One region of the Azospirillum sp. NS33 genome, then DNA from elsewhere that is predicted to be linked to it. Evidence: predicted binding sites of a transcription regulator. Region 1 holds the regulator's gene; each other region holds the start of a gene.

Region 1 (7,456 bases):
GGCAACGTCGTGCGGGCGCCCCTGCCGATGCACGGCAAGGTCGACTCCATCCACCACGAGGGGCGCGGCGTGCTGGCCGGCCTGCCCTCGCCGTTCCGCGCCACCCGCTACCATTCGCTGATCGTCGAGCGCGGCAGCCTGCCGGAATGCCTGCGCGTCACCGGCGAAACCGCCGACGGCCTGATCATGGCGCTGATGCACAAGGAGCTGCCGATCCACGGCGTGCAGTTCCACCCCGAGAGCATCGAGAGCGAGCACGGCCACGCCATCCTCAAGACCTTCCTGACCACCACCCGCCCGCTGGAGACCGCAGCATGAGCCAGCCCGGGTCCGGCGACCTCGCCGACATGAAGGCCATCCTCGGCCGTGTCGCGTCGGGCGCGCGCCTGGGGGAGGCCGACGCCGGGCGCGCCTTCGACATCATCATGTCGGGCAACGCCACGCCGTCGCAGATGGGCGGCTTCCTGATGGCGCTGCGGGTGCGCGGCGAGAGCGTCGACGAGATCGCCGGGGCGGCCCGGATCATGCGCGCCAAGGCGGTGCCGGTGGCCGCGCCGCCCGGCACCATCGACACCTGCGGCACCGGCGGCGACGGCGCCGGCACCTACAACATCTCCACCGCCGCCGCCCTGGTCGTGGCGGCCTGCGGCGTGCCGGTGGCCAAGCACGGCAACCGCGCCATGTCGTCCAAGTCGGGGGCCGCCGACGTGCTGGCGGCGCTGGGCGTCAACCTGGACTGCGACATGGCGCTGGTGAAGAAGGCGCTGTGGGAAGCCGGCATCGGCTTTCTGATGGCGCCGCGCCACCACCTGGCCATGCGCAACGTTGGGCCGACCCGGGTGGAGCTGGGCACGCGCACCGTCTTCAACCTGCTGGGGCCGCTGTCCAACCCGGCCGGCGCCCGGCGCCAGCTCCTCGGCGTGTTCGCCGCCCAGTGGGTGGAACCGCTGGCCCAGGTGCTGAAGCGGCTGGGCTCCGAGGCCGCGTGGGTGGTGCACGGCAGCGACGGGCTGGACGAGATCACCACCACCGGGCCGACGCGGGTGGCGCAGCTGCGCGACGGCGCCATCACCGTGTTCGACGTCGAGCCCCAGGACGCCGGCCTGTTCGTCGCCTCGCCCGAGGCGCTGAAGGGCGGCGACGCCGCCACCAACGCCGCGGCGATCCGCGCGCTGCTCGACGGCGCCCACGGCGCCTACCGCGACATCGTCCTGCTCAACGCCGCCGCCGCCCTGGTGGTGGCCGGCACGGCGCAGGACCTGCGCGGCGGCGTCGACCGCGCCCGCCACGCCATCGACAGCGGGGCGGCCCGCGACGTCCTGGCCCGCCTTGTCGCCATCACCAACGAAGCGATTCCCACCGTATGAGCGATGTCCTGACCCGCATCTGCGACGCCAAGCGGGCGTTGGTTGCGGCGCGCAAGTTCGCCCGCCCCCTGGCCGAGGTCGAGGAGGCGGCGCGCGCCGCCGGGGCACCGCGCGGCTTCGCCGCCGCCCTCCGCCGCGCCGTCGCCGACGGCCGCTACGGGCTGATCGCCGAGATCAAGAAGGCCAGCCCGTCCAAGGGCGTGATCCGGCCCGACTTCGACCCGCCGGCGCTGGCCCGCGCCTACGCGCTGGGCGGCGCGTTCTGCCTGTCGGTGCTGACCGACGAGCCCTACTTCCACGGCCGCGACGAGTACCTGGTCGCCGCGCGCGCCGCCGTCGACCTGCCGGCCCTGCGCAAGGACTTCATGCTCGACCCCTACCAGGTGGCCGAGGCGCGGGCGCTGGGCGCCGACTGCATCCTGCTGATCATGGCCGCCCTCGACGACGGCCAGGCGGCGGAGCTGGCCGCCGCCGCCCATGGCTGGGGCATGGACGTGCTGGTCGAGGTCCACGACCGCCCGGAGCTCGATCGCGCGCTCCGGCTGGACGTCGCGCTCTATGGTGTGAACAACCGCAATCTCAAGACCTTGGCGGTCGATCTTGCGACAACGGAAGACCTGGCGCCGCATCTGCCGGCGGGCCGCACCCTGGTCGCGGAAAGCGGCTTGAACAGCCCGGCGGACCTGGCGCGCATGGCACGGATCGGGGCGCGCTGTTTCCTGGTGGGCGAATCCCTGATGCGCCAGGACGACGTCGCCGCCGCAACACGCGCCCTGCTGGCGGACCCCGCCTGAGCGTCGCGGCGGCCGGATCACGGAGACGACCTGCGGGTCGGGGGAGGCGCGATGAGCGGCGGGTTCACCCATTTCGACAGCGAAGGCCGGGCCGTCATGGTCGACGTCTCGGACAAGGCGTCGACCGCGCGCACGGCCACCGCGCGCGGCAGCGTGCTGATGCAGCCGGAGACGGTGCGGCGCATCCTCGACCGCGGGTTCAAGAAGGGCGACGTGCTGTCGGTGGCGCGGCTCGCCGGGATCATGGGCGCCAAGCGCACGCCCGACCTGATCCCGCTGTGCCACCCGCTGATGCTGACCTCCGTCACGGTCGACCTGACGGTCGATCCCGCCCGCAACGCCGTGGACATCGAGGCGACCTGCCTGGTGACCGGGCAAACCGGCGTGGAGATGGAGGCGCTGACCGCGGTGACGGTGGCGGCCCTGACGGTCTACGACATGTGCAAGGCGGTCGACCGCGGCATGACCATCACCGAGGTCCGCCTGGTCCACAAGGCCGGCGGCAAGAGCGGCGACTGGGGCGCGGCACCGGCATGACGCCGCCGCTCCTGAGCGTGGACGAGGCGCGGGCGCGCATGCTGGCCGCCTGCCCGCCCCTGCCCGCCGAAACGGTGCCGCTGACCGCGGCGCTGGGCCGGGTGCTGGCCGAGCCGGTGGTGGCCCGGCTGACCCAGCCGCCCTTCGCGGCGTCGATGATGGACGGCTGGGCGGTGCGCGCCGCCGACGTCGCCGGGGCGTCGGCCGGCGCCCCGGTGATCCTGCGCCGCGTCGGCGAGGCCGCCGCCGGCCATGCCTTTCCCGGCACCGTCGGGCCCGGCGAGGCGGTGCGGATCTTCACCGGCGCGCCGCTGCCCGCCGGCGCCGACGCGGTGGTCATGCAGGAGGACTGCGAGCCCGCCGACGGCGGCGCCGGGGTGCGCGTCGGCCGCGCCGTGGCGCCCGGCCGCTTCGTCCGCCCGCCCGGCCTCGATTTCACCGCCGGCAGTGCGGTGCTGGCCGCCGGCCGCCGGCTGACCAGCCGCGACGTGGCGCTCGCCGCCGGCGCCAACGTGCCCTGGCTGTCGGTGCGACGACGCCCCCGCGTGGCCGTGCTGGCCACCGGCGACGAGGTGCGCCTGCCCGGCGACCCCCTGGGCCCGAGCCAGATCATCAGCTCCAACGCCTTCGGCCTGTGCGCCCTGGTGGACTCCCAGGGCGGCGTCGCCCACAACCTGGGCGTCGTCGCCGACGACCCCGCCGCCCTGGCCGAGCGGGTCGCCGCGGCCGACGGCGCCGATCTTCTGGTGACCGCCGGCGGCGCCGCCCAGGGCGACCACGACCTGGTGCGCGGCCTGATCGGCGGGGCGCCGGCCGTCCACGGCGTGGCCATGCGGCCCGCCAAGGGCATCCTGTTCGGGCAGGCCGCCGGGCGCCGCCTGCTCGGCCTGCCGGGCAACCCGGTGTCGGCGGCGGTGGCCGCGGTGCTGTTCCTCAAGCCCATGCTGCGGGCCTTTCAGGGGCTGCCCGCCGAGGACGGGCCGCAGCGCTTCGCCCGCCTGGCCGCGCCGCTGCCGGCGAACGGTGACCGCGCCGACCATGTCCGCGCGACGCTCTCCTGGACCGATGACGGGGAGGCCGTCGCCACCCCGTTCCCCCGCCAGGACGCCGCCATGACCACCCGCATGGCCTGGGCCGACGCTCTGGTCCTGCGCCCGCCCCACGCGCCGCCGGCACGGCAGGGCGACCGGGTGGCGATCCTGCCGCTCGGCGGTGGCTTTCTGGAGCTTTGACCAGACGGCGACTCGGCGGTTATCTTTTCCACCGGGGCACCGTTTCAGGCTTGACGAGGCCGCGGAACCAAACTAGAACAAACCAAGTCGTTTTACATTTGTTCCGATTCGGTTCGGCCATCTGGTTCCGCCGGTTCGCCCGGTTCGGGGAGGCACGCATGCTCACGCGCAAGCAGCAGGAACTCCTGCTCTTCATCCACGAGCGGTTGGGACAGGGGGGCGTCTCGCCCTCCTTCGACGAGATGAAGGACGCGCTGGGGCTGAAGTCCAAGTCGGGCATCCACCGCCTGATCACCGGGCTGGAGGAGCGCGGGTTCATCCGCCGCCTGCCGCACCGCGCCCGGGCGCTCGAGGTGACGCGCCTGCCCGAGGGCATGGAGCAGCCCCGCCATGCCGCCGCGGCCGCCGCGGCCGCCGCGGCCGTGCCGTCGCCCGGCGCGGCGGACGCCGCCCCGCCGGGCGATGCGGCGGCGGCGGTGCGGGCGCCGCGGCCGCGGTTCCAGCCCAACGTCATCCGCGGCGATTTCTCCGGCGCCATGCCGGGGCGCGAGGTGGTGGCGCCGGCCGAGACGGTGCAGCTGCCGCTCTACGGCCGGATCGCCGCCGGCACGCCGATCGAGGCGCTGCGCGACGGCTCGGCGGTGGTCGACATCCCCGCGACCATGCTGACCCCGGGCGAGCATTACGCCCTGGAGGTGTCCGGCGATTCGATGGTCGAGGCGGGCATTCTCGACGGCGACACCGTGGTGATCCAGCGCTGCGACACCGCCGACAGCGGCGCCATCGTGGTGGCCCTGGTCGACAACCACGAGGCGACGCTGAAGCGGCTGCGCCGCAAGGGCCACACCATCGCCCTCGAGCCCGCCAACGCGGCCTACGAGACGCGCATCTTCGGCGCCGACCGGGTGCGGGTGCAGGGCCGGCTGGTCGGGCTGATCCGCAAGTACTGACCGCCGCGCGCCGTGCGGCGGGGGGAACGCTCACCGCCCCGTCCAGGGCCGTTCGCCGCGCCAGCTCCGGGCGTCCTCCACCCGCACGCCGGCGGGCGACAGGTAGAGGGCGTGGGCGCCCTTGCGCCAGCGGTCCCAGCGGTCGACCACCACCGGCGCCCGGCAGCCGCCCGCCGCCTCGACGCTGACGACGGCGTCGGCGAGGCCGCAATCCTCCACCAGGGCCTCCGGGGCGCGGACCAGGGCCACCGCCCGCCCCGCCGCACGATAGACGCAGCCCAGGGCGTCGCAGGAGAGCCGCCCGTCGGCGCTGCGCCCGGCCGTCGGCCACGGCGCCGCGCGGGCGCGGGCGCCGTCGCGGCGCAGCCAGACGTCGGCGGTGAAGCGCTGTCCGCGGGCCGACGAGAAGGACAGGCCACCGTCGGCGGTGCGCACCGCGACCAGATCGCCCTCCCCGGCGACCAGCACGTCGGGCCGCTCCATCAGGGCCGGGGTGGCCAGGCCGAAGACCAGGCACGGCACGCCGAGCAGCCGCCAGGGCCGCCGCCACAGCGCCAGCCACAGGCCGCCCAGGGCGACGACCGCCACCCCCCAGGCCGGCATCGCCGGCACCACGGCGACGGCGCCCGGCAGGGCGCTCACCGTCTCCGCGGTCCACAGCACGGCGGCCACGCCCCAGCCCATGACGACCAGCGCCGGCGCCTCCAGCCCCAGCGGCATCAGCAGATAGGCGGCAAGCCCCGCCGGCATCACCCAGAAGGACGTCACCGGCACCGCCACCAGATTGGCCAGGACGCCGTAGAAGGTCACCGTCTGGAAGTGATGGAGCGCAAAGGGTGCGGTCGCCGTCGAGGCGACCACGCTGGTCAGCGCCAGCCCCCCGGCGTAGAGGGCGGCCCGGCCGATCCAGCCCTGGCCGGTGCGCCACCGCGCCAGGCCCGGCGCCACGAGCTCGTAGGTGGCGATCAGCGCCACCACCGCGGCGAACGACATCTGGAAGCTGGGTCCGAGCATCCCGTCGGGCAGGACCAGCAGGACGACACAGGCGGCGAAGGCCACCAGGCGCATGCTGAAGGGGTCGCGGTCCAGCATGACCGCCGCCAGCACCACCCCGGTCATCAGCACCGAACGCAGGGTCGGCACCGGCGCGCCCACCATCATGGTGTAGGCGACCGCGGCCACCAGCCCGGCGGCGGCGGCGATCTTCTTGATCGGCCAGCGCAGCGCCACCGGCTCGACCAGGGCCAGCAGGGCGCGCACCGCGAAGAACACCAGCCCGGCGACGAGGCCGATGTGCAACCCGGAGATCGACAGCAGGTGGGCCAGCCCGCTGTCCCGCATCGCCTGCAGGGCGGGCTCGGGAATGCCCGAGGGCTCGCCGTTCAGAAGCGCCGTGGTGATGCCGCCGGCCGGCCCCTCGACGATCGCCGCGACCCGCGTGGCGACGGAGTCGCGCGCCGCCTCCAGCGCCACCTGCACCGCCTGCCAGCCGCCCGGCGGCGGCGCCTCGACCAGGTCCGGCCGGCCCAGGGCGTAGCCGACGGCGCCGATGCCGTCGAAGAAGGCGTGGCGGCGGAAATCGAAGGCGCCCGGGGCGGCCGGGGCGGGCGGCGGGCGCAGCGAGGCCCGCAGGCGCACCACCGCGCCGGGCGGCGGCAGCGCCCCGCGGGCGAGCAGGCGCACCCGCACGCGGCGGGGCGTCGCCGCCGGCTCCAGCCCCTCCACCACCGGGTCGGCCAGCACCACCCGCCCGCCGCGGGCCTGGCGCTCGACGTCGACGACGCGTCCGGTGACCGCCACCGCGCGGGTGGCGCGCTCCAGCAGGGGGGCGGCGACCAGCGCCGTGCGCGCCTGCGCCGCGGCGAAACCGGCGGCGATCGCCAGCACCGCCAGGGCCGCCGCCAGCACCGCCGGGCGCCGCCGGGCGGCCCATGCCGCGGCGGCGGCCAGCGGCAGCAGGGCCGCCGCCGGCCAGGCCTCCGGCTCCGCCGGCAACGCGAAATAGACGGCGATGCCGGTGCCGAGCCCGACCGGCGTCCACAGCGCCCAGCGGTCGCGCTCGGCCGCCAGCAGCGTGGCCAGCGCGCCCCGCCGGTTCCCCGCCATCGCCACCGCCATCGCGTCACTCACCGCGGCACCGCCCTGCCTCCATGGAATGGCTCCCACCGGCGCGTGAATGTGTTAAATCTCCGCGGCACCCTGGCGGTGCCACGAACAGGACACCGACGCCGATGCCCGCGGACGCCCATCGCAGCCGAACGCCACCCCCGGGCGACGCGGGCGCCGGCGATGTCCCGTGCGTTGATATCCGGCGGCCGCGGAACTATGCTGCGCCGATTCTGCACGGGCGGGAAGGCCCCCAACCCATAAATAAGGACGTGCCGAGATGACCCAGAACGAGTCGTCGTCCAACGACACCGTCACCCTGATCGACAACCGCACGGGCAAGCAGGTGACGCTTCCCGTCATGCACGGCTCGACCGGCCCCAGCGTGATCGACATCCGCAAGCTTTACGCGGAGACCGGCCATTTCACCTACGATCCGGGTTTCACCTCGACCGGCAGCTGCGAATCGC
Region 2 (7,456 bases), on a different contig from region 1:
GCTCCCAGGGACAGTCGGGCGCGCCGCCACAGGTCGCGTACGGAGCGGTAGCCGGCGCCGCGCCCCAGCACCAGCCGCTCGGCGTCCTCCTCCGCCAGCCCCTTGACCAGCCGCAGGCCGAGCCGGAGGGGGCGCGTTTCCCCCTCTCCCGCCTCCAGCGTGCAGTCCCACTGCGAACGGTTGACGTCCGGCGGCCGCGCCTCCACCCCGTGCTCGGCGGCGTCGCGGACGATCTGGGCGGGGGCGTAGAAGCCCATGGGCTGGCTGTTCAGCAGCGCCGCGGCGAACACGTCGGGGTGGACGCGCTTGATCCAGGCCGACACGTACACCAGCAGGGCGAAGCTGGCGGCGTGGCTCTCGGGGAAGCCGTATTCGCCGAAGCCCTCGATCTGGCGGAAGCAGCGCTCGGCGAAGTCGGGGGCGTAGCCGTTGTCCGCCATGCCGGTGACGAAGCGGTCGCGGAAGGTGTGGACCAGCCCGGTCTTGCGGAAGGTCGCCATGGCCCGGCGCAGGCGGTCCGCGTCCTCGGGGCTGAAGCCGGCGGCGACGATGGCGATCTTCATGGCCTGCTCCTGGAACAGCGGGACGCCCAGGGTCTTGTGCAGGACCTGGCGCAGGGCGTCGGAGGGGTACTCCACCGGCTCCAGGCCGCGGCGGCGGCGCAGGTAGGGGTGCACCATGTCGCCCTGGATCGGCCCGGGGCGGACGATGGCGACCTCGATGACCAGGTCGTAGAACTCTCGCGGCCGCAGGCGCGGCAGCATCGACATCTGGGCCCGGCTCTCGACCTGGAAGACGCCCAGACTGTCGGCGTGGCACAGCATCTCGTAGACCGCGGGGTCCTCGGCCGGCACGGTGGCCATGGTGTACGTGCGGCCGTGGTGGAGGGCGATCAGGTCGAAGGCCTTGCGCACGCAGGTCAGCATGCCCAGCGCCAGCACGTCGACCTTGAGGATGCCCAGCGTGTCGATGTCGTCCTTGTCCCACTCGATGGTGGTGCGGTCCTCCATGGCGGCGTTCATCACCGGCGACAGCTCGCTCAAGAGGCCGCGGGTGATGACGAAGCCGCCGACGTGCTGGGACAGGTGGCGCGGGAAGCCGATCAGCTCGCGCGCCAGCTCCAGGGTGCGGGCGAGGCGCGGGTCGTCGGGGTCGAGGCCGCCCTGGCGGGCCCGTTCGGCGTCCACCCCGTCGCGGCTCCAGCCCCAGACGGTGCCGGCCAGCCGCCCCACCGTGTCGGCCGACAGCCCCATGGCGGCGCCGACCTCGCGGATGGCGGCGCGGCTGCGGTAGCGGATGACGGTGGCGGCCAGCCCGGCGCGCTCGCGCCCGTACTTGGCGTAGATGTACTGGATCACCTCCTCGCGCCGTTCGTGCTCGAAGTCGACGTCGATGTCCGGCGGCTCGTTGCGGGCGGCCGACACGAAGCGCTCGAACAGCAGGTCGAAGCGGGTCGGGTCGATCTCGGTGATGCCCAGGCAGAAGCACACGGCGGAGTTGGCGGCGCTGCCGCGGCCCTGGCAGAGGATGCCGCGGTCGCGGGCGAAGCGGACGATGTCGTGCACGGTCAGGAAATAGGGGGCGTAGCCGAGCTGGCCGATCAGCGCCAGCTCGTGGTCCAGGGCCGCCCGCACGCCGCCCGGCACGCCCCCGGGGTAGCGCCCGGCGGCCCCCGCCCAGGTCAGGGCGGCCAGCGTCTCCTGGGGCGTGCGGCCGTCGCCGACCACCTCGTCGGGGTACTCGTAGCGCAGCTCGTCCAGGGAGAAGCGGCAGGCGTCGGCGATCTCCGCGCTGCGCGCCACCGCGTCGGGGCGGTCGCGGAACAGGCGCAGCATCTCCGCCGCCCCCTTGAGGTGCCGCTCGGCGTTGGCGGCGAGGCGCCAGCCGGCGGTGTCGACGGTGGTGCGGGTGCGGATGCAGGTCAGCACGTCGGCCAGCGCCCGCCGCCCCGGCCCGTGGTAGAGCACGTCGTTGGTCGCCACCAGGGGCACCCGTTCCGCCGCCGCCACCGCGGCCAGCCGGGCCAGCCGTTTGGCGTCGTCGCCGCGGTAGCGGTGGCTGGCCGCGAGGTGCAGGTGGCGCCCCAGCTCCCCGCGCCAGCGCCGCAGCTCGGCCGCGAAGCCGGGCTCGCGATGGTCGTCGGGGGGGATGGCGAGGAACAGCAGGCCGGCGGCGTGCTCCAGGACGTCGGCGCGGCCGAGGAAGCAGGCCCCCTTGGGCGCGCGCCGCTTGCCCAGGGTCAGCAGGCGCGACAGCCGGGCGTAGGCGGCGCGGTCGGTGGGGTAGGCCAGCAGGCTGCCGGCGTCGGTCAGGTCGAGCCGGCAGCCCACCACCAGGGGCAGCCCGCTGGCCTTGGCGGCGACATGGGCGCGCACCACCCCGGCCAGGCTGTTGCGGTCGGTCACCGCCAGCGCCGCGTGCCCCAGGCTGGCCGCGGTCAGCGCCAGCTCGTCGGCGTGGGAGGCGCCCTCCAGGAAGGTGAAGTTGGTGGTGACCTGCAGCTCGGCGTAGCGGGCGGTCAAGGGACCCTCCCCGTCGCGGGCATGGCCGTCCCGTCCCTCATCCGAAGAACCCGTGCAGGAACCAGGCGGCCTTGACGCCGGGCCGGTAGAGGCCGTGGCGGAACAGCCAGAAGCGACGCCCGTCGGTGTCCTCGACCCGGTAGTAGTCGCGCGGCTCCCCCTCCTGGCGCCACCATTCCGCCTCGATGCGCTCCGGCCCGTCGGCGCGGCGCACGCGGTGCACCGCGCCGCGCCAGCGGAACAGCACCGGCGGGTCGTCGGGGATGGGGGCGATCGCCTCCACCGGCTCGGGCGGGGCCAGCAGGCGCACCGGCCGCAGCCGGCCGGCCGGCCAGGCCGGCACCTCCGGCGGTGCCCCTGGCGGAGTCCCCAGCGGCGGGCACCCCGCCACCGCCCGTTCCGGCAGCCAGCTCTGGCGCGGCACCAGGCGCAGCACCGACTCCGGCCCCAGCCGGTTGCCCAGGCGGTCGACCAGCTCCCCCAGGGGGGCGGCGTCGCCATCCTCGCCGAGACGGTCCAGGCCGATCTGGGTGGCGCCGAGGGGGGCGGTCTCGGGGGCGGTCAGGATCATCGCCTCGAACCCCGGGCCGGGAGCGAGGCGCTCCAGCCGCTCGCCCAGCAGGCGCAGCAGCCCCGCCGGGTCGCGGCGGGGCCGGGCGGTGCCGATGGCGAGGCTCTGCGCCGGGTCGTCGAGGCGGCGGTCGACGCGGTGCGCGTCGAGCACCAGCCGGCGCGCCCCCTCCTGGGTCCGCTCCAACCCGGCGCACAGGCGCTCCAGCAGCCAGCGGGCGGCACCGGCCAGCGAGTCGGGGGCGGCGATCGGCTCGGGGAAGGCGAGGCGGGCGGCGTGGGCCGGCACCGGCCGGCGCGGCGACAGCGGCTCGTCGAGGCGGCCCAGGGCCTGGTCGAGGCGGCGGCCGACCGTCTCGCCGAAGCGGGCGGCCAGGGCGGCGCGCGGCACCGGGTGAAGGTCGCCGATGCGGCGCAGGCCGACCGCCGCCAGCCCCTCCGCGGCGGCCGCCGGCAGGCGCAGGGCGGCCACCGGCAGCGGGTCCAGCGCGGCGCGCTGGCCGCCGGGGGGCACGGCGCGCAGCGGTGCTGCGGCGCAGCGGGCGACCGCCCAGGCCGCCGCCGGGGTGTCGGCGATGGCGGCGCGCGATTCGAAGCCGGCGGCGGCGAGCCGCCCCGCCAGGTCGCGCAGCAGGGGCTGCTCGCCGCCCAGCAGATGGGCGCAGCCGGTGACGTCCAGCAGCAGCCCGTCGCCGCCGTCCGGCACCGTCCACGGCGTGTAGCGCAGCGCCCAGTCGGCCAGCCGGTCGAGCCGGCGGGCGTCGCCCTCGGGGTCGGCGTCGAAGGCGGCCAGCCCCGGCTCCACGGCGCGGGCGTCGGCCAGCGTCGCACCGGGGTGCACCCCGGCCTGCTCCGCCACGCGGTTGACCGCGACCACCACCCGCCGGCCCCGCTCGGCCAGGACCGCGGCGGCCGGGCGGCCGCCCGCCCCCTCGTCCTGCCGGCGCGCCCACGCGTCGGTGGCGAGCCGGGGCAGCCACAGCGACAGGATGCGCCGCGCCATGCCGTCCTCCTTCCGCACCCCATGAATACGAACAAAACAGGAACATGATAGGGCGAATCGCGGTCCCCGTGGAGTCCCCAGGGGATGCCTACGCCGCAAGGCGGGCTTGCCGCATTGGGGCTTGGCCCCGATATGGCGGGCATGACGCTTTCCATGCTGCTGCCGGCCCTGGCGGTGCTCTGCGCCGCCGCCGGAAGCGCCGCCGCCGCCGAGTTCCAGACCTACACCCCGGGTGGGCGAATCGGCGACCAGCCGCCGCCCGCCGCCGCTCCGGCCGTGCCTTCGCCCGAGGCCGGTCGCGACACGCCGGCCGGGGAGCGCCCGCCGCCGCCGGAGGGCCGGCCGCCGGCGCGGCGCGGCAGCTCCACCCCGCCGCCGTCGCCCTCCCTCGCCGGACCGGCGCCGGCGCCGGTCCCGTTGCCGCCCGACATCCGCGGCGCCACCGACGCCTTCAAGCGCGACCTCGACCAGCCCGCCCTCGACCGGCTCCGCCACGACCGCGCGCTGGGCCGCCTCGACCCGTTCCAGGAACGCGACCTGATGCAGCGCCAGCAGCGCCTCAACGACCTGACGCGCGATCCCCTGGCGCGGTGACGCCCGTCCTTCCGCCGCTTTGATCCCGGCCTTCCGCCGCTTTGACATTGCGAGTCGTTCGCAGCTTCGCTAAGCCTGTGGGGTGCGGGGCAGGGCGGGGGGCCGTGGTGGTGGGAGCGACACTGGACGTCAACGGCCTGTTCCGGCGCTACCGCGCGGACCTCCTGCGCTTCCTCGCCCGGCGCGTGCCGTGCCGCGAGGACGCCGCCGACCTCGTCCAGGAATGCTTCATGCGGCTGATGCGCAGCGCCCCGGCGACGCCGGAGATCAAGGACGCCGGGGCCTATCTCTTCACCACCGCGGCCCGCCTCGCCATCGACCATCACCGCCACCGCCGCGTCGCCCGCCCGGCCGAGGACGGCGAGGCGGCGCTGGCCGGCCTCGTGGCGCCGGCGCCGTCGCCGGAAACCGCCGCCGCCGACCGCGAGGAGCTGGCCCGCGCCATGGCCGCCATCGCCGCCCTGCCCGAACGCACCCGCCGGGCCTTCGAGATGCACCGCCTGGGCGGACGCAGCCAGACCGAGATCGCCCGCGAGCTGGGGGTGTCCGTGACCGTGGTCTGGCGTATGATCCATGACGCCTACGCCGCCCTGCGCACCGCGCTGAACGAGGCCCCGGAGGCCTGACCCCGTGCCCCACCGATCCGCGACCCCGCCCTCCGGCGACCCCCTCTGGCAGGAGGCGATCGAGGCCGTCCTCCGCGTCAAGGCGCTGACCGACCCCGCCGCCGCGGACCGCGAGGCGCGCCGCTGGTGCGCCCGCAGCCCGGCCCACGCCGCCCGGTGGGCGGAAGCCGAGCGGGTGTGGCGGGTCGCCGGCGCGCTGCCGCCCGGCCCCGCCATGGCCGCCGTTCCCCTCCCGCTTCACCACCCCGGGCCCACCCGGGGACCGCGCCTCGGCCGGCGCGCCGCGCTGGCCGGTGCGGGGGCGCTGGCGGCCGGGGTGGCCGGGCTGGCGCTGGCCCCGCCGGCGCTGCGCAGCCTGCGCGGCGACCTGGTCACCGGCACGGCCGAGACGCGCGAGGTGCCGCTCGCCGAGGGCAGCCGGATGACGCTGGGTCCGGACAGCGTCGCGCGCATCGATGGCAGCGCGGCACGGCGGCTGGAGATGCTCGACGGACTCGCCTTCGTGGAGGCGCGCACCGATCCCGACCGGCCGCTGGCCGCCGTTGCCGGCCGGCTGCGGGTGGAGGCGGCGGACGGCGCCTTCGAGCTGCGCCGCCACGACGGACGCGCCGCGGTCTCGGTGACCCGGGGCCGCGCCTATGCCCGTGTGGACGGCGCCCCCGGCGCCGCCCCCGCACCCGACGCGGCGCTGGGGCCGGGCGAGTGGCTGGCGGCGGCCGACGACGGCGCAACGGCCGCGCAGACCGGCCGGACCGCGCCCGACCGGGTGGCGTCGTGGCGCGACGGCATGCTGATGGTCGACCGCCGGCCGATCGCCGACGTCGCCGGCGAACTGGGGCGCTGGTACCCCGGCCGCATCCTCGTGCTGGACGACGCCATCGGCCGCCGCCCGGTGTCCGGGGTCTTCGACCTGACCCGGCCCGAGGCGGCCCTGCGCGCCGCCGTCCACCCCTATGGCGGACGGGTGCGCCGCCTGGCCGATTGGCTTCTGCTGGTCGATGCGGGCTGACCGGCACGTTTTTTTCGGCCGGCGCTGTTGAAAGCCGGCGGCCTCGTCCGTCCTGGTTCATGAGAATGCGTCGCACCTGCATGACGCGGCGACGAACCGGATCGAGAGGACAGGATGGGCGTTTCACGGAGCAAGGCCGGCGGGGCGCGCACCCGCCGCGTGGTGGCGGCGTGCCTGGGGACGGCGCTGGCCGCTGGCATGCCGGCGGCGGCGGCGGCTCAAGGGACGGCCTCCCCGAGCGCCACCGCCCGGGGGGCCGTGACGCGCCCCATCGCCTTCGCCATCCCGGCGGGGCCGCTGGAGCAGGCGCTGGAGGCGCTCGGCCGCCAGGCCCGCCTGCAGATCGCCTACGCCCCGGACACGGTGGCGGGCCGGGCGAGCGGCGGCCTGGCCGCCACCGCCACGGCCGAGGAGGCGCTGCGCGCGCTGCTCGACGGCACCGGCATCGGCTGGCGCGTCACCGGTCCGGCGGCGGTGACGCTGCTGCCGCCGGCGGCCGGGGGGGCGATGACCCTCGATCCCGTGACCGTGGAGGGCACGGCCGGGCGCGGGGCGGCGGCCGAGACGTATGTGCCGCAGCGCAGCATCACCGCCACCAAGACCGACACGCCGCTCCTTGAGGTGCCGCAATCGGTGTCGGTGGTGACCCGCGGCGAGCTGGACCGGCGCGCCGCCGACGACCTCAACGACGCGCTGGCGTACACCCCGGGCGTGCGCGTGATCGACTACCCCGGCGGTCCCGGCGCCCCGGACATCTACCTGCGCGGCTTCCGCGACGCCGGCCTGTTCAGCCTCTACCGCGACGGGTTGCGCGCCAGCTTCAACCCCTACGACACCACCATCGAGCCCTACGGGCTGGAGCAGGTGGACGTCCTGAAGGGGCCGGCCTCGGTGCTGTTCGGGCAGGGCACGCCGGGCGGGCTGGTGAACGTCACCACCAAGCGCCCGACCGGCACGCCGCTGCACGAGGTCCAGCTCCAGGGCGGCAGCCACGACCGCCTCCAGGGAGCGGCCGATTTCGGCGGGCCGCTCGACGGCGAGGGGCGCTGGCAGTACCGCCTGACGGCGCTGGCCCGCGACTCCGGAACCCAGGTCGACCACGCCCCCGACGACCGGGTCTACGTCGCCCCGG
Region 3 (7,456 bases), on a different contig from region 1:
TTGACCACGCCGAAGGCGCTCTTGAGATGGCTGCGCTCGAAGCTCGACAGTTCGGCGGGCTGGAGGAAGTTGTCGGCCTTGCGCCCCTCGCGGATCATGCCGGCCTGGTGGCGCAGCCGGGTCAGGCCGATGAACTCCAGCGCGTCGGTGAGGTCGAGCGCGCCCTCCTTGCTGAGGGCCTTGGCGCCCGCCGCGGCGGTCAGGCGCTCGAAGGTGTTGACGGCGCGCACGCCGGCGGCGAGGGCGTAGACGCGGGCGAGATCGACGATCGGCACCACGCCGGTGTGCTTGAGGTCCAGCGCATGGCCGCGGTCGCCGCCGCTGGACAGCACGAAGTTGCCGAAGAAGCCGATCGGCGGCTGGTGCGACAGCGCGTTGCGCGCCATGTACGCCTGGAAGATGCGGTTCTTGCGCGTCTTCTCCAGGATGCCGCCGGCCAGCGCCTCGTGCAGCGCCGCGTCGCCGTGCACCGGGCGCAGGTCGAAGAAGACGCTGGAGAGCATCAGCGCCATCGGTTCCGGCTCCTCGATCCAGCGCCGGAAGGACTCCCGCCACGCCGCCAGCGGCTGGCGCCAGCGGTCGGTCATCGCCATCATCTCGCCGGGGCAGTACACGTAGCCGCAGGTGTCCAGACCGTCGCAGACGAAGCGGCTGAGATCGCGGAAATAGGCGCCGTGCTCGGCCTCGCGGTAGGAGTCCGACAGGATCAGGCAGTTGTCCTGGTCGGACAGGGCGGTCTGCTCCTGGCGCGCCTGGGAGCCCGCGGCCATCCACACGTACGGGACGGGTGGGGCGCCCAGACGGTCCTCGGCCAGGCGCAGCAGGCGGACGGTCGTGGCGTCGGTCAGGCTGGTGACGACGCGGCCGATGCTGCGCGCCGATCCGCCCCACTCGGCCATCTCGTGCACCAGGGTGGGCACGCGCAGGATGACCTCGCGCAGCTCCGCCGGGGTCGTGCACTCGTGGATCTTGCGGGCGAGGTAGACCGGCGACGTGGTGTGGCTGTCCACCAGGGCCGAGCCGGACAGGCAGCCGACGACCGTCGCGCCGTCCATCACCGGCAGGTGGTGGATGTTGTGGCGGGTCATCAGCACCAGGGCGTCGAAGGCCTGGTCGGCGGCCTGCACCACATGGGGCGAGCGGGTCATCACGGCCCCCACGGGCGTGTCGTAGGGCCGCCGCTCGGCCACCATCCGGCTGCGCAGGTCGCGGTCGGTGAGGATTCCGGCGAGCGCGCCGTCCTCCACCACCAGCACCGCCGACACGCGCTCGTCGCGCATCAGCCGGGCGGCCTCGTGCACCGCCGCCGCGGCGCCGATGGTGACGGGGCCGCGGGTCAGCAGCGCCGCCGCGTTCTTGGTCAGCAGGTCGAGGTTGCGCGGCGCCGCCGCCGAGGCGAACGAATCGCGCAGGCGACCGCCGTCGAACGCGGCGAAATAATAGGCGAATGGCGGGTGGTCGCGGCGCAGCCGGTCGAACAGCGCCGCGGGCAGGCGCAGCAGGCGCGCGTCCTCCAGCACCTCGCTGCGGTTGACGGCGATCCCGCCGCGCAGGATGGCGCGCACGCCGAAGCAGTCGCCCTCGTCGAGGCGGGCGAGCAGCTGGCCGGCGGGATCGCGCAGCTCCAGCGCTCCGGACCGGACGACGTACAGGGTGTCGACCGCGTCGCCCGGCTTCGTCACCACGGTGCCGCGCGGCGCGTCGACCGCGGAGGCCGCCCCGGCGGTCTCGGCCAGCACGCCCGGAGGCAGCAGGTCGAACGGGTGGTGCCTGGCCAGGAAGGCGCTGGTGTCGGCGGATGCGGCGTCCATGTCGGACTCCCGGGTGGGATGGGCGGTCTGCCTCGGGCGGCCGCGGCGGCTGCCGTCCTCGGCCATCGGTATACCCCCAATCGGCGCGAAAAAGAAGACGGGCCCCGGGGAGACCCCGGGGCCCGCGTCGATGGGCGGCGCGTGGCGCGCCGCCCCGGCGCGCGTGATGATCAGTGGCTCTGGGCCGCCCCCGCACCGGAGGGCAGGCGGATCATCTCCACCAGGTCCTGCACCTCCTGCGGCGGCGCCGCCGTCGCCTTGCTGACGAGGAAGGCGACGACGAAGTTCAGCAGCATGCCGACCGCCCCGATGCCTTCCGGCGAGATGCCGAACAGCCAGTTGGCCGGGATGTTGTCGGCCATCGGCGCGATGAACACGCCCTTGAAGTAGATGATGTAGCCCATCGTGAAGACCAGGCCCGTGATCATGCCGGCGATGGCACCTTCGCGGTTGATGGTCTTGGAGAAGATGCCCATCAGGATGACCGGGAACAGCGAGGACGCGGCCAGACCGAAGGCGAAGGCGACGACCTGGGCGACGAAGCCCGGCGGGTTGTAGCCGAGGTAGCCGGCGATCAGGATGGCCCCGGCCGCGGCGATGCGGCCGGCCATCAGCTCCGACTTCTCGGACATGTCCGGCGTCAACGTGCTTTTCAGCAGGTCGTGGGAGATGGCCGAGGAGATCACCAGCAGCAGGCCGGCGGCGGTGGAGAGCGCGGCGGCGATGCCGCCCGCGGCCACCAGGGCGATGACCCAGTTCGGCAGCTTGGCGATCTCGGGGTTGGCGAGCACCATGATGTCGCCGTTCACCGTCAGCTCGTTGCCCTGCCAGCCGTAGGAGGCCGCCCTTTCGGCGAAGGCCGGGTTCTTGTCGTTGTAGTACTGGATGCGGCCGTCGCCGTTCTTGTCCTCGAAACTCAAAAGGCCGGTCGGCTCCCAGCGCTTGAACCACTCCGGACGGGTCTCGTAGACGAGGTTGCCGTCGGGCGCCCCGACCTCGCCGGTCTGGATGGTGGTGGTCAGGTTGTAGCGGGCCATCGCGCCCACCGCCGGGGCGACCGTGTAAAGCAGGGCGATGAAGACCAGCGCCCAGCCGGTGGAGGAGCGGGCGTCACGCACCTTCGGCACGGTGAAGAAGCGGACGATGACGTGGGGCAGGCCGGCCGTCCCGACCATCAGCGCCAGGGTGATGGCGAAGATGTCGATCATGCTCTTGTTGCCCGCGGTGTACTCGGCGAAGCCGAGCTCCGTCACCACCTGGTTGAGGCGGTCGAGCATGAAGCCGCCGTCGGTCAGCTCCGAGCCCATGGCGATCTGCGGCAGCGGGTTGCCGGTGAGCTGGAAGGCGATGAAGACCGCCGGCACCGTGTAGGCCGCGATCAGGACGAGGTACTGCGCCACCTGGGTGTAGGTGATGCCCTTCATGCCGCCCAGCACCGCGTAGATGAAGACGATGCCCATGCCGACGATCAGGCCGGTGAGGATGTCGACCTCGAGGAAGCGGGAGAACACGATGCCGACGCCGCGCATCTGGCCGGCGACGTAGGTGAAGGAGATGAAGATCAGGCAGACGACGGCGACGAGGCGCGCCGCCTTGGAGTAGTAGCGGTCGCCGATGAACTCGGGCACCGTGAACTTGCCGTACTTGCGCAGGTACGGGGCCAGCAGCATGGCCAGCAGCACGTAGCCGCCGGTCCACCCCATCAGGTAGACCGAGCCGCCGTAGCCGAGGAAGGCGATCAGTCCGGCCATCGAGATGAACGACGCGGCGCTCATCCAGTCGGCGGCCGTGGCCATCCCGTTGGCGACGGGGTGCACGCCCTTGCCGGCGACGTAGAATTCGCCGGTGGTGGACGCCTTCGCCCAGATGGCGATGGCGATGTAGAGCGCGAAGCTGGCGCCCACGACGAGGTAGGTGAGTGTCTTGAGATCCATGGTCCGGCGACTCCCCGATCAGTCTTCGTGCACGCCGTGATCGCGATCGATCTTGTTCATGCGCGAGGCATAGAAGAAGACCAGGGCGATGAAGACGTAGATCGACCCTTGCTGTGCGAACCAGAAGCCGAGCTGGAAACCGCCGATGCGGATGCTGTTCAGCGGTTCGACGAGAAGGATGCCGAAGCCGTAGGAGACGATGAACCAGACGACGAGGCAGCCGAGGATGAGGCGCAGCGATTCCTTCCAATAGGCGATTGCGGAGTTGCTTTTATCCACATTGTATTTGTGGTCATTCATGGAGTGTCCTCCCACGACTCAATGTTGGTCGTTGCACTTCACGGGCCGGTGATCGGCAACGGCCCGTGGATGCTCCCCAGGGCGAATGCCCTTACACGCGACAATCAGATACAGGATTTCATCTTCCGCGTCGAGAAAAACGCGAAATGCCAATCGTATTGGCATGAAATTGTTTGCCGGGCGCAACGCGGATCCACCGAGTCGCAAAATGTTTGGCCGGCCAGCAATGGCCCCGGAGCGGACCGGCGGCCGCGGTATACCGCCGAACAGGGGCCGGCCCGGCGCGGGGAGGGCAGTGGTCAAATGGAAACGTTGCCTTCGCGTAAGTATCCCCGGGCAAAATAGAACCGATGACGACGGCACAATAGTCCAGCCGGGGGCGAGAATGCACCGTGATGATGGGCCGCCGTCGGTGCCGCGCCACGCGAAGCACACCGCTATCCTTCGTGACGTGGCGTGGTCCGGAATGCTCCGCTTGTCGGCACGTCAGTTGTGCGCCCACGTTCCACATCGTGGAACGACGGAGACGTCCAAAGACAAGAGCCACATCGTTGTCTTGATCAACTGTGCCGCGGTTCGACCAGAAGGGGGGCTCGGGGGGCGCCGGGGGCGCCGGGCTTTCCCGATGATTTGGGGTTGCCATGGAATGACGCGCGGCAAGGGACCGTCTCGGAAATTTCATACTTCGGGATGCGACCGGAATCCGGCCGTCGCCGGACGGGCCGGGGCCGGCGCCGCTCAGAACAGGGTGAGCTGGTCGCCCGGGGCGGGCGGGACGCGGAAGCGGCTGGTGTCCAGGCCGCCCCACCGCCCGCCCAGGCCGAGGCGGCGGCAGGCCAGGGCGAAGCGCCGTGACAGCATGGCCGCGTACGGGCCGCGCCCGCTCATCCGCACCCCGAATCCGCTTTCGTAGAGCGCCCCGCCCCGGCACGCCCGGATCAGCCCCAGCACCCGTTCGGCGCGGTCGGGCGCGTGCTCGCGCAGCCACTCTTCGAACAGCGGACCGACCTCGCGCGGCAGCCGGACCAGGATCGTGTTGGCGCCCCGCGCCCCGGCCGCGGCGGCGGCCGCGAGGATGCCCTCCATCTCGTGGTCGGTGAGGCCGGGGATCACCGGGGAGACCAGAACGGCCACCGGCACCCCGGCGTCGGCGAGCCCGCGGATGGCCTCCAGCCGCCGCGCCGGGGAGGAGGCCCGCGGCTCCAGGCGCCGGGCCAAGCCGCGGTCCAGGGTGGTGATCGACACGCAGACATGGACGAGGTTGCGCGCGGCCATGCCGGCCAGCAGGTCGCGGTCGCGCAGGACCAGGGCGGATTTGGTGACGATGCCGACCGGGTGCTGGTGGGCGTCGAGCACCTCCAGCACCCGGCGGGTCAGGCCCAGCGACCGCTCGATCGGCTGATAGGGGTCGGTGTTGGCACCGAGCGCGATGGTGGAGGGCCGATAGCCCTTTGCCCGCAGCTCGCGGGCCAGCAGCTCCGGGGCGTCGGGTTTGTGGAAGAGGCGGGTTTCGAAGTCCAGGCCCGGCGACAGCCCGAGATAGGCGTGGCTGGGCCGCGCGAAGCAGTAGATGCAGCCGTGCTCGCAGCCGCGGTAGGGGTTGAGCGAGCGCTCGAACGGCACGTCCGGCGACTCGTTGCGGGCCAGCACGGTGCGGCTGGTGTCGACGGACAGCGTGGTGCGCAGGGGCGGCAGGTCGTCGTCGACCGCCGACCCCCACCCGTCGTCCACCGCGGTGCGGGTGGACCGTTCGAATCGCCCGTCGGGATTCCCGACGGCGCCCCGTCCCTTGCGCGCGCGATCCGGCACTGCATCGACCATGGGGCGAGGATGCCATCGCGCATGGAACGTATCAAGAACATTTTGGCGTGGCCTGCCACCGCGCGTCAGCCGGCGCCAGCGGGTGCCGGCGCCAGCGGGGGCCGGCGCCAGCGGGGGCCGGCGTCAGCGTCAGCCGGCGTCAGCGGCGGCCGGCAGGGGGGCGGCAGCGGCGGGCGCCGGCGGCGGCGCCCGTGTGGGGTCCCGTCCCTCCCCCACGACGGGCGCGGGGGAGGGTGGGGCGAACCCGCTCTGGCGGCGCGGCACCGTCAGCGGGTTGCTCGGTTGGCTGCGCTCACCAGGGCGCGCAGCGATGCGGTGACGATGTCGGGGTCGATGCCGACCCCGAACAGGGTGCGGCCGTCGCCGGTGCGGACCTCGACGTAGGCGGCGGCCTGGGAGTCCTCGCCGGTGGTGACCGCGTGCTCGCGGTAGTCGACGACGTGCAGGTCGATTCCCATGTCGCGGCGCAGGCTGTCCAGGAAGGCGTCGATGGGCCCGGTGCCGCGGCCGCGGATGGTGACCGGACGGCCCTCGCGCATCAGCACCGACGTCAAGGCGCGCGGCCCCGAGCCGGGCCCGCGCGGCTCGGTGGCGTGCTCCACCAGCGCCAGCGGCCGCTCGTTGTCCAGGTATTCGGCCCGGAACGCGTCCCAGATGCGGCCCGGCGTCAGCTCCTTGCCGGTCTCGTCGGCGATCGCCTGGACCGTCTTGGAGAACTCGATCTGCAGGCGCCGCGGGATCTGCAACCCGTACTCGGTCTCCAGCACATAGGCGATGCCGCCCTTGCCGGACTGGCTGTTGATGCGGATCACCGCCTCGTAGCTGCGGCCGATGTCCTGCGGGTCGATCGGCAGGTACGGCACCTCCCACTTGCCCGAATTGGATTTGGCCAGCGCCTTCAGGCCCTTGTTGATGGCGTCCTGGTGGGAGCCGGAGAAGGCGGTGAACACCAGCTCGCCGGCGTAGGGGTGGCGCGGGTGGACCGGCAGCTGGGTGCAATGCTCCGCGGCGCGGCGGACGGCGTCGATGTCGTCGATCACCAGCCCGGGGTCGACGCCCTGGGTGAACAGGTTCAGCGCCAGGGTGACGATGTCCACGTTGCCGGTGCGCTCGCCGTTGCCGAACAGGGTGCCCTCGACCCGGTCGGCCCCGGCCATCAGCCCGAGCTCGGCCGCGGCGACGCCGGTGCCGCGGTCGTTGTGGGGGTGCAGCGACACGATGAACCGGTCGCGGTCCTTGATGGTGCGGCAGAACCACTCGATCTGGTCGGCGTGCACGTTGGGCGTGGACATCTCCACCGTCGCCGGCAGGTTGACGATCATCCGCCGTTCCGCCGTCGGCTGCCACACCGCGGCCACCGCCTCGCAGACCTCCACCGCGAAGTCGAGCTCGGTCCCGGTGAAGCTCTCCGGCGAATACTGCAGGATCACCTCGGTTTCGGGATGCTGGGCGGCCATGGCCTTGACCAGCCGGGTGCCGGCCACGGCGATGTCGACGATGCCCTGGCGGTCCATGCCGAAGACGACGCGGCGCTGCAGCTCGGAGGTCGAATTGTAGAGGTGGACGATCGCCCGCTTGGCGCCCCGGATG

Evidence for each region. The regulator LexA, encoded in region 1, represses DNA repair genes until DNA is damaged. The targets are predictions, from matches to a motif close to ATGTTCTANTTTGGTTC.
Region 2: a site for LexA is predicted at 4,125-4,141, ahead of AC6H2I_RS24910 (Y-family DNA polymerase). Genes of this name have one in related genera too.
Region 3: a site for LexA is predicted at 5,891-5,907, ahead of AC6H2I_RS29105 (PA0069 family radical SAM protein). Genes of this name have one in related genera too.

Annotation. Positions count from the first base shown of each region.
Region 1 covers NZ_BAAKJB010000037.1:1,037-8,492, forward strand. The annotation lists gene AC6H2I_RS24980 (anthranilate synthase component II) at 1-318, shown strand, start outside; gene trpD (anthranilate phosphoribosyltransferase) at 315-1,367, shown strand; gene trpC (indole-3-glycerol phosphate synthase TrpC) at 1,364-2,161, shown strand; gene moaC (cyclic pyranopterin monophosphate synthase MoaC) at 2,213-2,698, shown strand; gene AC6H2I_RS25000 (molybdopterin molybdotransferase MoeA) at 2,695-3,930, shown strand; gene lexA (transcriptional repressor LexA) at 4,089-4,880, shown strand; gene AC6H2I_RS25010 (ComEC/Rec2 family competence protein) at 4,911-7,010, opposite strand; gene gltA (citrate synthase) at 7,267-7,456, shown strand, end outside.
Region 2 covers NZ_BAAKJB010000036.1:46,970-54,425, forward strand. The annotation lists gene AC6H2I_RS24905 (error-prone DNA polymerase) at 1-2,522, opposite strand, end outside; gene AC6H2I_RS24910 (Y-family DNA polymerase) at 2,560-4,095, opposite strand; gene AC6H2I_RS24915 (hypothetical protein) at 4,237-4,689, shown strand; gene AC6H2I_RS24920 (RNA polymerase sigma factor) at 4,797-5,315, shown strand; gene AC6H2I_RS24925 (FecR family protein) at 5,320-6,324, shown strand; gene AC6H2I_RS24930 (TonB-dependent siderophore receptor) at 6,439-7,456, shown strand, end outside.
Region 3 covers NZ_BAAKJB010000055.1:6,945-14,400, reverse strand. The annotation lists gene AC6H2I_RS29120 (putative nucleotidyltransferase substrate binding domain-containing protein) at 1-1,811, opposite strand, end outside; gene AC6H2I_RS29115 (sodium:solute symporter family protein) at 1,982-3,745, opposite strand; gene AC6H2I_RS29110 (DUF4212 domain-containing protein) at 3,764-4,024, opposite strand; gene AC6H2I_RS29105 (PA0069 family radical SAM protein) at 4,784-5,866, opposite strand; gene leuA (2-isopropylmalate synthase) at 6,133-7,456, opposite strand, start outside.